3 regions of the Allobosea sp. BIWAKO-01 genome follow, and region 1 is predicted to be linked to each of the others. Evidence: riboswitches for the same ligand, from Rfam matches in the RefSeq annotation. Region 1 holds a riboswitch; each other region holds the start of a gene.
The links. A riboswitch is a leader RNA that binds a small molecule or an ion and turns the genes downstream of it on or off. The one in region 1 is predicted to bind cobalamin.
Positions count from the first base shown of each region.

Region 2: it holds a riboswitch for cobalamin, as region 1 does, so the genes downstream of both, BIWAKO_RS06670 (CbtB domain-containing protein) here and BIWAKO_RS24520 (ribonucleoside-diphosphate reductase subunit alpha) in region 1, are expected to answer to the same signal.
Region 3: it holds a riboswitch for cobalamin, as region 1 does, so the genes downstream of both, BIWAKO_RS21475 (TonB-dependent receptor plug domain-containing protein) here and BIWAKO_RS24520 (ribonucleoside-diphosphate reductase subunit alpha) in region 1, are expected to answer to the same signal.

Region 1 is NZ_BCQA01000001.1:5,232,849-5,236,115, reverse strand. Features, by position in the region: gene cobF (precorrin-6A synthase (deacetylating)) at 105-866, opposite strand; cobalamin riboswitch at 1,128-1,329, shown strand; gene BIWAKO_RS24520 (ribonucleoside-diphosphate reductase subunit alpha) at 1,447-3,267, shown strand, end outside.
Region 2 is NZ_BCQA01000001.1:1,466,755-1,470,021, forward strand. Features, by position in the region: gene cobO (cob(I)yrinic acid a,c-diamide adenosyltransferase) at 1-492, opposite strand, end outside; gene cobU (bifunctional adenosylcobinamide kinase/adenosylcobinamide-phosphate guanylyltransferase) at 506-1,030, opposite strand; cobalamin riboswitch at 1,171-1,353, shown strand; gene BIWAKO_RS06670 (CbtB domain-containing protein) at 1,392-1,571, shown strand; gene BIWAKO_RS06675 (CbtA family protein) at 1,584-2,324, shown strand; gene BIWAKO_RS06680 (DUF1636 family protein) at 2,374-2,763, shown strand; gene cobW (cobalamin biosynthesis protein CobW) at 2,768-3,267, shown strand, end outside.
Region 3 is NZ_BCQA01000001.1:4,594,111-4,597,377, forward strand. Features, by position in the region: gene BIWAKO_RS21475 (TonB-dependent receptor plug domain-containing protein) at 1-1,893, opposite strand, end outside; cobalamin riboswitch at 2,014-2,214, opposite strand; gene ccoS (cbb3-type cytochrome oxidase assembly protein CcoS) at 2,232-2,408, opposite strand; gene BIWAKO_RS21485 (heavy metal translocating P-type ATPase) at 2,405-3,267, opposite strand, start outside.

The sequences.
Region 1 (3,267 bases):
GGCTGATCAAGTGGCCAACGCGGCCATGATGCCATCCGCCCTGCCCCCGTGGACCTGGCCATATCGTCCGGCAGCGACCTGCGATCGATGGCGTATTGCGCCGTTCAGTCCTCGTCGCGTCTCCGAAGCAGATAGGTATCCATGATCCAGCCCTTTTCCTCTCGCGCTTCGCGCCGGCTGCGCTCGATATCGCCCATCACCTCCGAGAGCTTTCCGGCGATCAGGATTTCGTCCTCGGTGCCGAGATAGGCGCCCCAATAGATATCGAGATCTTCACCGGCGACGCGCCTGAAGGCCTGGTCCCCGTCGAGCATGACGACCACACTATCGAGGTCATTGGGAAAGCCTTCCGCGAGTTTGCGTCCAGTGGTGATCAGCACCGGCTCGCCAATCCGGTTGAGGGTGACCCGGTGTTGCGCCGCAAGGGCCTGCACGCTGCTGATGCCCGGGATCACATCGTATTCGAGAGCGAAGCCCCTGGCGCGAATATGCTCGATGATCCGCAGCGTACTGTCATAGAGCGTCGGATCGCCCCAGACGAGGAAGGCTCCGCATTCGCCGTCCTCGAGTTCGTCCGTGAACAGGACCTCGTAGTCATGGGCAATACGCGCATGCCATTCGTCGACGCTTCCCCGGTAATTCGTTCCAGCGGCGGAACGCTCGGGGATCGGAACCGAAACCAGGCGATAATCCGAGCCTTCGATGAAGCGCTCGCAGATGTCTTTCCGCAGCCGTCCGAGCTCCGCCTTGTCTGTCCCCTTGTCGGGAATGAAGAAGACGTCGGCCTGGTTGAGGGCGTTGATCGCCTGGACCGTGACATAGTCGGGATTGCCGGCACCAATTCCGATGATCAGGATCTTGCGCATTCGGCCTCCATGTCCGGGCTCAGATGCCCATCGTTCAGCTGCCATAGCATGTGGGACGGCAGCGCGAGCAGCTGCGCCATGACGCCCCCAGGGCCGATCGCCGCATGCAATTCGGCGGAAGCTTGCATCGATGGTGGTGATCCCGGGCTCATCGCGCGATGGCGGAGACAGGACGCAGAAGCGGCCGGCTCGACCATTCCCGTTCTTTAAGGGCTAACGCATAGGCTGCGGCAAGCTGTTGACAGAATCGTCCCGATGGCCACTACATATGGTGGTCACGGTCTCTCGAGTCGCAAGATCGAGAGCTAAGAGGGAAGCCGGTGCGAAACCGGCGCTGCCCCCGCAACTGTCAGCGGCGAGTACTTGTCCAGAATACCAGTCACTGAGGCCGCCAGGCCTTGGGAAGACGGGACAAGAGCGATGACCCGCGAGCCAGGAGACCTGCCGCGACAGCAGAATCGTCCTCGGGCGGGGTGTCCCGGTGGATCGCTTGGTCATGTCTGCGGGCGCTCGTCGCCGCGACATTCTCCGTTGCGACTCCGCCTGGCCCTTGCCCCTACAGATTGGGGTTTGAAAGCCGATGTCCCTCGCGACCGATACCATCCGCCCTGAGACGTTCAGCCCGATCGCGTCGCAAGGCAGCGATGCGCGATCGACCGCGGAACCGGGCTACCAGGTGATCCGCCGCAATGGCAGTGTCACCCCCTTCGATGCCTCCAAGATCAGCGTCGCGCTGACCAAGGCGTTTCTGGCGGTCGAGGGCAGCAGCGCCGCTGCCTCGCGCCGGATCCACGACATCGTCGCGGAGCTGACCCAGCAGATCGTCGCCGGGCTGACGCGGCGCGCCGATGCCGGCCGCACCTTCCATATCGAGGATGTGCAGGATCAGGTCGAACTCGCGTTGATGCGCAGCGAACACCACAAGGTCGCCCGCGCCTATGTGCTCTACCGCGAGGAGCGAGCCCAGGAGCGGGCCCGCGCCAAGGCGGAAGCGAAGCCTGCGGTCGCCACCGCACCGGTGCTGCGCATGGAGGCAGCCGACGGCGCGCTCGTGCCGCTCGACGCGGCGCGCCTCGCCACGGTCATTCGCGAAGCCTGCGCCGGGCTCGACGGCGTCTCGGCCGAAGCCGTGCTGAGCGAAGCGCAGCGTAACCTCTATGACGGCATCAGCCAGTATGAGCTGGCGCAGGCGCCGATCCTGGCGGCGCGCACCCTCGTCGAGACCGAGCCGAACTATTCCAAGGTCTCGGCACGCCTGCTGCTCGATAAGCTCCGCCGCGAGGCGCTGAGCTTCGTCTCCGGCCGGCCGGAACAGGCGACACAGTCAGAAATGTCAGGACGTTATGGCGACTATCTCCACGCCTATGTGAAGACCGGCATCGCCAACGAGCTGCTCGATCCCGAGCTTGGACGCTTCGATCTTGCCCGGCTTGCCGCGGCGCTCAAACCGGAACGCGACCTCCAGTTCGACTATCTCGGCTTCCAGACGCTCTATGACCGCTATTTCCTGCATGTCCGAGGCAATCGCTTCGAGCTGCCGCAGGCCTTCTTCATGCGTGTCGCGATGGGTCTGGCGATCCGCGAGATCGACCGCGAGGCCCGGGCGATCGCCTTCTACGACCTGCTCTCCTCCTTCGACTTCATGGCCTCGACGCCGACCCTGTTCAACGCAGGAACCCTCAGGCCGCAGCTCTCCTCCTGCTTCCTGACCACGGTGCCGGACGATCTCGACGGCATCTTCAAGGCGGTGAAGGACAACGCCCTGCTGGCCAAATATTCCGGTGGGCTCGGCAATGACTGGACGCCGGTGCGTGGCCTTGGCGCCCATATCAAGGGCACCAATGGCGAGAGCCAGGGCATCGTTCCCTTCCTCAAGGTCGCCAACGACACCGCGATCGCCGTCAACCAGGGTGGCAAGCGCAAGGGCGCCGTCTGCGCCTATCTCGAAACCTGGCATGTCGACATCGAGGAGTTCCTCGACCTGCGCAAGAACACCGGCGACGACCGACGCCGTACCCATGACATGAACACCGCGAACTGGATCCCCGACCTGTTCATGCAGCGGGTCGCGGCCGGAGGTCAGTGGACGCTGTTCTCGCCCGACGAGACGCCCGACCTCCACGATCTCTACGGTAAGCCGTTCAAGGCGGCCTATGAGGCCTACGAAGCCAAGGCAGAGCGCGGCGAGATCAAGGTGTTCAAGCGCCTGAACGCGCTCGATCTTTGGCGCAAGATGCTGACCATGCTGTTCGAAACCGGCCATCCCTGGATCACCTTCAAGGATGCCTGCAACCTGCGCTCGCCGCAGCAGCATGCCGGCGTCGTGCATTCCTCGAACCTGTGCACCGAGATCACGCTGAACACCTCGGCCGACGAGGTCGCCGTCTGCAATCTGGGCTCG
Region 2 (3,267 bases), 3.8 Mb from region 1:
GACGATGTGCAGATCGGGGCGCCGGCTCGCCAATGTCTCGACCACCTCAGCCAGCGGCAGATAGTCGTAGCGCAGCGCGATATTGAGCTCGTCGAGCACGAGCAGGCGTATCTCCGGATCGTCCATCAACGCCTTCGCCTTGGCGAAGGCGCGCTCGGCAGCCGCGATGTCGCGGGCCTTGTCCTGCGTTTCCCAGGTGAAGCCTTCGCCCATCGTGTGCCAGACGATGCGATCGCCGAAGGCGTCGAGCGCCTTGCGTTCACCCGTCGCCCAGGCGCCCTTGATGAACTGCACCACCCCGACGCGCCAGTCATGGCCGAGAGCCCGCAGAATCAATCCGAAGGCGGCAGTCGACTTGCCCTTGCCTGGTCCCGTATTGACGATCAGGAGTCCCTTTTCGATCGTCTTGGCGGCGACCTCGGCGTCCTGCACCGCCTTGCGTTTTTCCATCTTGGCCTTGTGGCGGGCGGCCTCGTCAGCATCGATCGTCATCGGAACCTCCTGCTCATTTCACCTGCATCGGCAGACCGGCGACCATGAAGATCACCCGGTCGGCCCGCGCCGCAAGCATCTGGTGCAGCCGCCCCGCCTCGTCGCGGAACCGTCGGGCGAGCGCATTCTCAGGCACGATACCGAGCCCGACCTCGTTGGAGACCAGGACCACAGGGCCTCGCGCCGCGACGCAGGCCTCGACCAGTCCTCGGCCTGCAGCCGCCACATCCTGCTCCGCCAGCATCACGTTGGTCAGCCAGAGCGTCAGGCAGTCCACCAGAACGGGTTGCCCCGCGGGAACCGCGCGGATCGCCTCCGCCAGCTCCAGCGGAGCATCGACGGTCATCCACTCCTTCGACCGGCGGGCGCGGTGCTCGACAATCCGGGCGCGCATCTCATCGTCATAGGCCTGCGCCGTGGCGAGATAGATCCATGGCGCCGGCACCATCTCGATCAGGGCCTCGGCATGGCGGCTCTTGCCGGAGCGGGCGCCGCCCAGAACGAGGGTGAGAGGGGAAAGGATCGCTGCCACTGCCAAAATCTCAGCCCAGGGAAGATCAGCCTAAGGAACGGACCTGGCGAGCGCAGCGAAGCAAGCCGGGACCGGCCACAAGAGATCACATCGCTTCACTGCGCTCGCAATCACGATCGCTGCATTGCACAGCACCGTGCAGATGGCTAATGATCATCCCCGACGGTGCCTCTGCAACGAGGTGAAAAGGGAACGCGGTGCGATACCGCGGCTGCCCCCGCAACTGTAAGCGGCGAGTTTCGCGCCATCGGCCACTGGGATTGTCCCGGGAAGGCGGCGAGAGATCCGGACCCGCGAGCCAGGAGACCTGCCGTCAGCGAGTGATGCAATCCAACGGGCTGCCGGCGGGGTGGCCAAGGAGACCGAGATGACGACGAATACGGCTTCGATCACCACCCAGGCCAGCGCTTCCGAGCGCGTCAAGGCTGTCGCAGCTGCCCTGGCACTCGGCGCGGCCCTGATCTTCACCGTCGGCTTCGCCCATTCGACCAGCGTTCACAACGCAGCCCACGACACGCGCCACACCCTCGCCTTTCCCTGCCACTGAGGGAAAGACACCATGGTCAATCGTGTTCTCACGGTCAGTCTTCTGGCCGGGCTTCTTGCTGGGCTTCTGGTCGCAGCACTCCAGCATGTCACCACCACGCCGCTGATCCTCAAGGCGGAAACCTTTGAGACGGCGTTGCGCGCAGCCGAGCTTCAGCACGCCAGCTTCACCGGCGATGCCAGGATCGTCCTTGCCCATGGCGGCGCCGACGCAGCCGACCACGCCGAGTGGAAGCCACAGGATGGCTTGCAGCGCACTGCCTTCACCACCATCGTCACCATTGCGACCGCGATCGGTTTTGCCGCCCTGCTGCTCGGCGGCATGATCGCAGCGGGCGATGCCATCACGGAACGGACCGCACTGATCTGGGCGGCTTGCGGCTTCCTGGCCTTCGGCCTGGTGCCGGCGACCGGGCTCGCGCCGGAACTACCCGGCAGCGCGTCGGCCGAACTTCTCCACCGCCAGGCCTGGTGGATCGCCACGGCGCTCGTCACCGCCGGCGGCCTCTGGGTCTTCCTGCGGGCAGACACGAGCTGGCTGCGGGCGCTTGCCGTGCTTGCCATGCTCGTTCCCCATCTGATCGGCGCACCACATCCTGCCGCCCCGGAGAGCAAGGTCCCGGCCGAAATTGCAGCGCATTTCGCCGCGCTCTCGCTCGCGCTCCAGGCCGCCCTCTGGCTCGCCACCGGCTTTGCCGTCGGCGTGCTCTGGCCCTGGGCGACGCGCCGTGCCGCAGCCCTGGCCAAAGCCTGACGCTGAGCGCGATCCTACGGGATCGCGCCGGAAGCAAAGGAACCGGCCTATGCCCGAAGGCGATGTCACCATTTTCGTCTGCGTCGCCTGCCGGCGCGCGCGGGCGGACCTGCCGGAGGGGTACGACCAGCCCGGACTTGGTTTTGCCGAGGCGCTGCGCGAACGCATTGCGCGCGACGGCGGGACGCTTCCGGTCGAACCCGTCGACTGCCTCGCGGTCTGCAATCGCCCCTGCACCGTCGCCTTAGCGGCCGACGGCAAATGGACCTATCTGATCGGCGATCTCGACGCAGACAGCCATATCGCCGAAATCGTTAACGCAGCTGCGAGCTTTGCAGCCAGCGCAAACGGTATCGTTCCCTGGAAAGAAAGACCCGCTTCGTTCCGCAAAGGCGTGGTCGCGCGCGTACCGCCTCTCCCGGCGCGCCAACAAGGATGAGATCATGAACGCTCCCCAAGCCCGCTCGCTGGGCAAGATCCCCTGCACGATCATCACCGGCTTCCTCGGCGCCGGAAAGACCACACTGGTCCGGCACCTGCTGGAGAATGCCGGGGGCAAGCGCATCGCCGTGCTGGTCAACGAGTTCGGCGATCTCGGCTTCGACGGCTCCTTCATCGCCGGCTGCGGCATTTCCGGCTGCACGGCGGAGGACATCGTCGAACTGCCGAATGGCTGCATCTGCTGCACCGTCGCCGACGACTTCGTGCCGGCGCTGGAAAAGCTGCTCGACCGGCCGAACCCGCCGGAGCACATCCTGATCGAGACGTCGGGGCTTGCCCTGCCGAAGCCGTTGGTCAACGCCTTCAATTGGCCGGCCATCCGGTCACGCGTCACGGTCGATGGCGTCATCGCCGTGGTCGACGGACCGGCGGTGGCGGATGGCCAGTTCGCGGATGATCCGGACGCTCTCGCCGCGCAGGCGGCCCAAGACGCCGCGGTCGG
Region 3 (3,267 bases), 640 kb from region 1:
GCCGACCGGGTTCTCGTAGCGCTTGTCCAGCAGGTTATCGATGCGACCGAAGACACTGAGCCTGTCCGTCGCCTGGTACTCGGCGGCGAGATTGACGATGGCCGCACCCGGCGCCCGCATGCGCGAGATCGAGAAGTCACGGTTTCCGTCGACGCGCTCACCCACATAGATCAGCGTCGCCGAAAGGGTGAGCTTGTCAACCGGAGTCCAGCTCGCCGTCACGCTGGCCTTGTGACGGGGACGGCGCAGCAGTTCCTGCCGGGCGATGTCGTCCTTGGCGATGGTGAAGGTGTAGTCGGCCCGCACCTTGAACTGCGGCGAGATTTCGAGCGCGGCAAAGGCTTCGACACCCTTGGTCGTGGCCTTGCCGATATTGGCATAGGAGTCCCGCGCCACGTTGGTGACGATCAGGTTCTCGATGTCGTTGTGGAAATAGGTGGCGCCGAAACGGACCTTGTCGGCGAGCAAGGGCTGCTCGAAGCCGAGATCCCAACCGCGGCTTTCCTCCGGCTTCAGGTTGGGATTGCCGAAGAAGTTGGAGGCCGGGCGAAAATCGCTGAAGCGCTCGCTCAACGTCGGCGCCTTGAACCCCGTGCCGTAGCTTGCCTTCAGCTTGGTTTCGGTCCCCGGCACGATATAGGCCGGCGCGAAGCGATACGTCGTGTGGCCGCCGAAGGTCTCGTCATCGTCGTAGCGGATATTCGAGACCATGAAGAGCCGGTCGCCGAAATTCGACTGCAGTTCGGCAAAGGCGCCCGTATTGCCGTTGGATGCCGTGAGCGCGCGGGTTTCCAGCCGTTCGCGCTCATATTGCAGGCCCATCACCAGGGTTTGCCCCTTCATCAGCTCCAGGTCGCCGCGCCAGTCGACCTTGGTGCGCTCGCCGAGGTTTTCCGTCGGCAGGCCGAGGATACCAATCGCATTCGGCGTGCGGCCGGTGCGGTCCTGATTGCTGTAGGACAGGCCGAAGCGATTGACGAAGCGCCCACCAAGCGGGTCCCAGACGACCTCTCCGCGGGTGAAGGCCTGCTTGTAGTCCTGGCTGCTGCGGAAGCCGCTGGGCGTGCTCGGAAAGCCGGAATCGCCGGTGAAGAGCAGGTAGCCGTCAGTGTACCGGCCGACCCAGTTCAGCGACAGCGTATCGGACAGCGCGACGCCGAACCGGGCCGAATAGGTCCAGTTGTCGTAGGAATTCGGGTTGCTGCGGCGTCCGGGTGGAACGAGCCCGGGAGGCGTCACCGGGGTCGAATCCGATTTGAAATGGGCGATGCTGAGGGCGTAGTTGAAACGATCATCGCCGCCGCTGAGGCCGACCGCCTGGTTGAAGGTGCCATATGAGCCGGCCTCGGCGCGGGCCGTCAGCTTCGGCGAACCCTCGCCGCGCTTGGTGGTGATCGAGATGACGCCGCCCAGCGCGTTGGCGCCGTAGAGGCCGCTTTGCGGTCCGCGCAGCACTTCGATGCGCTCGATGTCGTCGGTCAGCATCGAGCCGAAATCGAAGGAGCGGTTCGGGGTCGCCGGGTCGTTGGCCTCGATGCCGTCGATCAACACCTTGACGTGGTTGGAGTTGGTGCCGCGGATGAAGACCGAGGTCAGCCCGCCCGGCCCGCCGGTCTGCACGACATTGAGGCCGGGAACGGCGGCCAGCGCCTGCGGCAGGGTCCGGCGTTGCTCGCGCTCGATATCGCCGGCGGTGATGACCGTCACGGAATTGGCGATTTCGCGGGCTGGCGTGGGCCGGGCCGTGGCGCTGACGACGATTTCGTCGAGGGCAATCGATTCGGTGGCTGACTGGGCGCAGGTCTGGCTGGCGGGGAGGGAGCCGGCGGAGACGAGGAGCGGCAGGGCGATGAGAAGCCGGCTGCGCCGGGCAACCTTGGGAGGGCGGATCACGATGGGACCTCGGGCGTTGACGTCAGTGGCACGTCACCGCGAACGCGAGGCCCCACCCGCTGCCCTTAGCCAGCGTGCGGTTCAACAAGCGATCGAAACACCCCGTCCGAACGTGTTCGCGTGTGACCACGGCTGACGGCAGGTCTCCTGGCTCGCGGGTCGGTGCCTTGACGCCGCCTTCCCAGGTCCGAGGGCCCCAGTGGCGTGTGGCGAAAGGCTCGCCGCTTACAGTTGCGGGGGCAGCTACGGCATTGAATGGCGAACCATCCGCACCGCATTCCCTTTTGATCCCCTAAGGGAACCGTCGCCGGCGAGGTAAGGGCGGAATGGCTGCTGCGTCAATGATCGTTGATGCGGGTGTCGCCAGGCGATCGCAGGTCGTCATCCCTCAGGATGCGCCAGCTCGGTCCCTCGAGATCACTGAACTGGCCGGTGCGCATGCACCAGAAGAAGGCAGCCAACCCCAGCAGTCCGAGACCGAGCGCCAGGGGGAACAGGATCACCAGGATATTCATGACGCCACTCCCGTATTCTGCCGCGGCAGGCCGCGACCGGCGCGCAGTGCGTTGAGCGTGACCACCAGCGAAGAGCCCGACATCGCGACGGCTGCGACCAGCGGCGTCGCGAAACCCGCGACGGCAATCGGCACCGCGACGGCATTGTAAAGCACCGCAAACCAGAGGTTTTCCAGCATGAGGTTGCGGGCCCGGCGAGCGATCCGCAGGCTGTCTGCGACCGGCATCAGGCTGTCGCCGATGAAGACGATGTCGGCCGAGGCCTGCGCCAGGTCGGTGGCGCTGATCGGCGAGATCGAGACATGGGCCTTGGCAAGGGCTGGGGCGTCGTTGAGCCCATCCCCGATCATCAGCACCTTGCGCCCCTTGGCGCTGAGCCGATCGAGGGCCTTGAGCTTCTCGTCGGGGCGCAGGCCGGACTCGGCCTCCGTGATGCCGAGGGCCGAGGCGACCGGCGCGACAGCTTCGCTTCGGTCTCCGGAGAGGATGCGGATCTCGAGACCAAGCTCGCGCAGCGCTGCGATGCAGTCGCGTGCCTCCGGCCGGATTTGTTGGTCGACCGCGAAGACGGCGCAGTCATCTCCATGGCGCCAGGCGATCAGGGAGGCGGCTGGATGGTGCGCGGCGACGATGGCGGCTTCGGCCCCGGCCTCGCAATAGGCGACGCTGCCGAGACGGGTCTCGATCCCATCCACGATCGCGCTCAGGCCTGCGCCGTGATTTTCGCTGACATCGCTCGTCGGAACAGGATGGCCGGCGGCACGGGCGATGGCGCGGGCGAGGGGGTGGCGGCTCGCGGCTGCCAATCGGCCGGCGGCCTGCAAGGTTGCGGCGTCGATCTCATCGCCATTGACCAGAT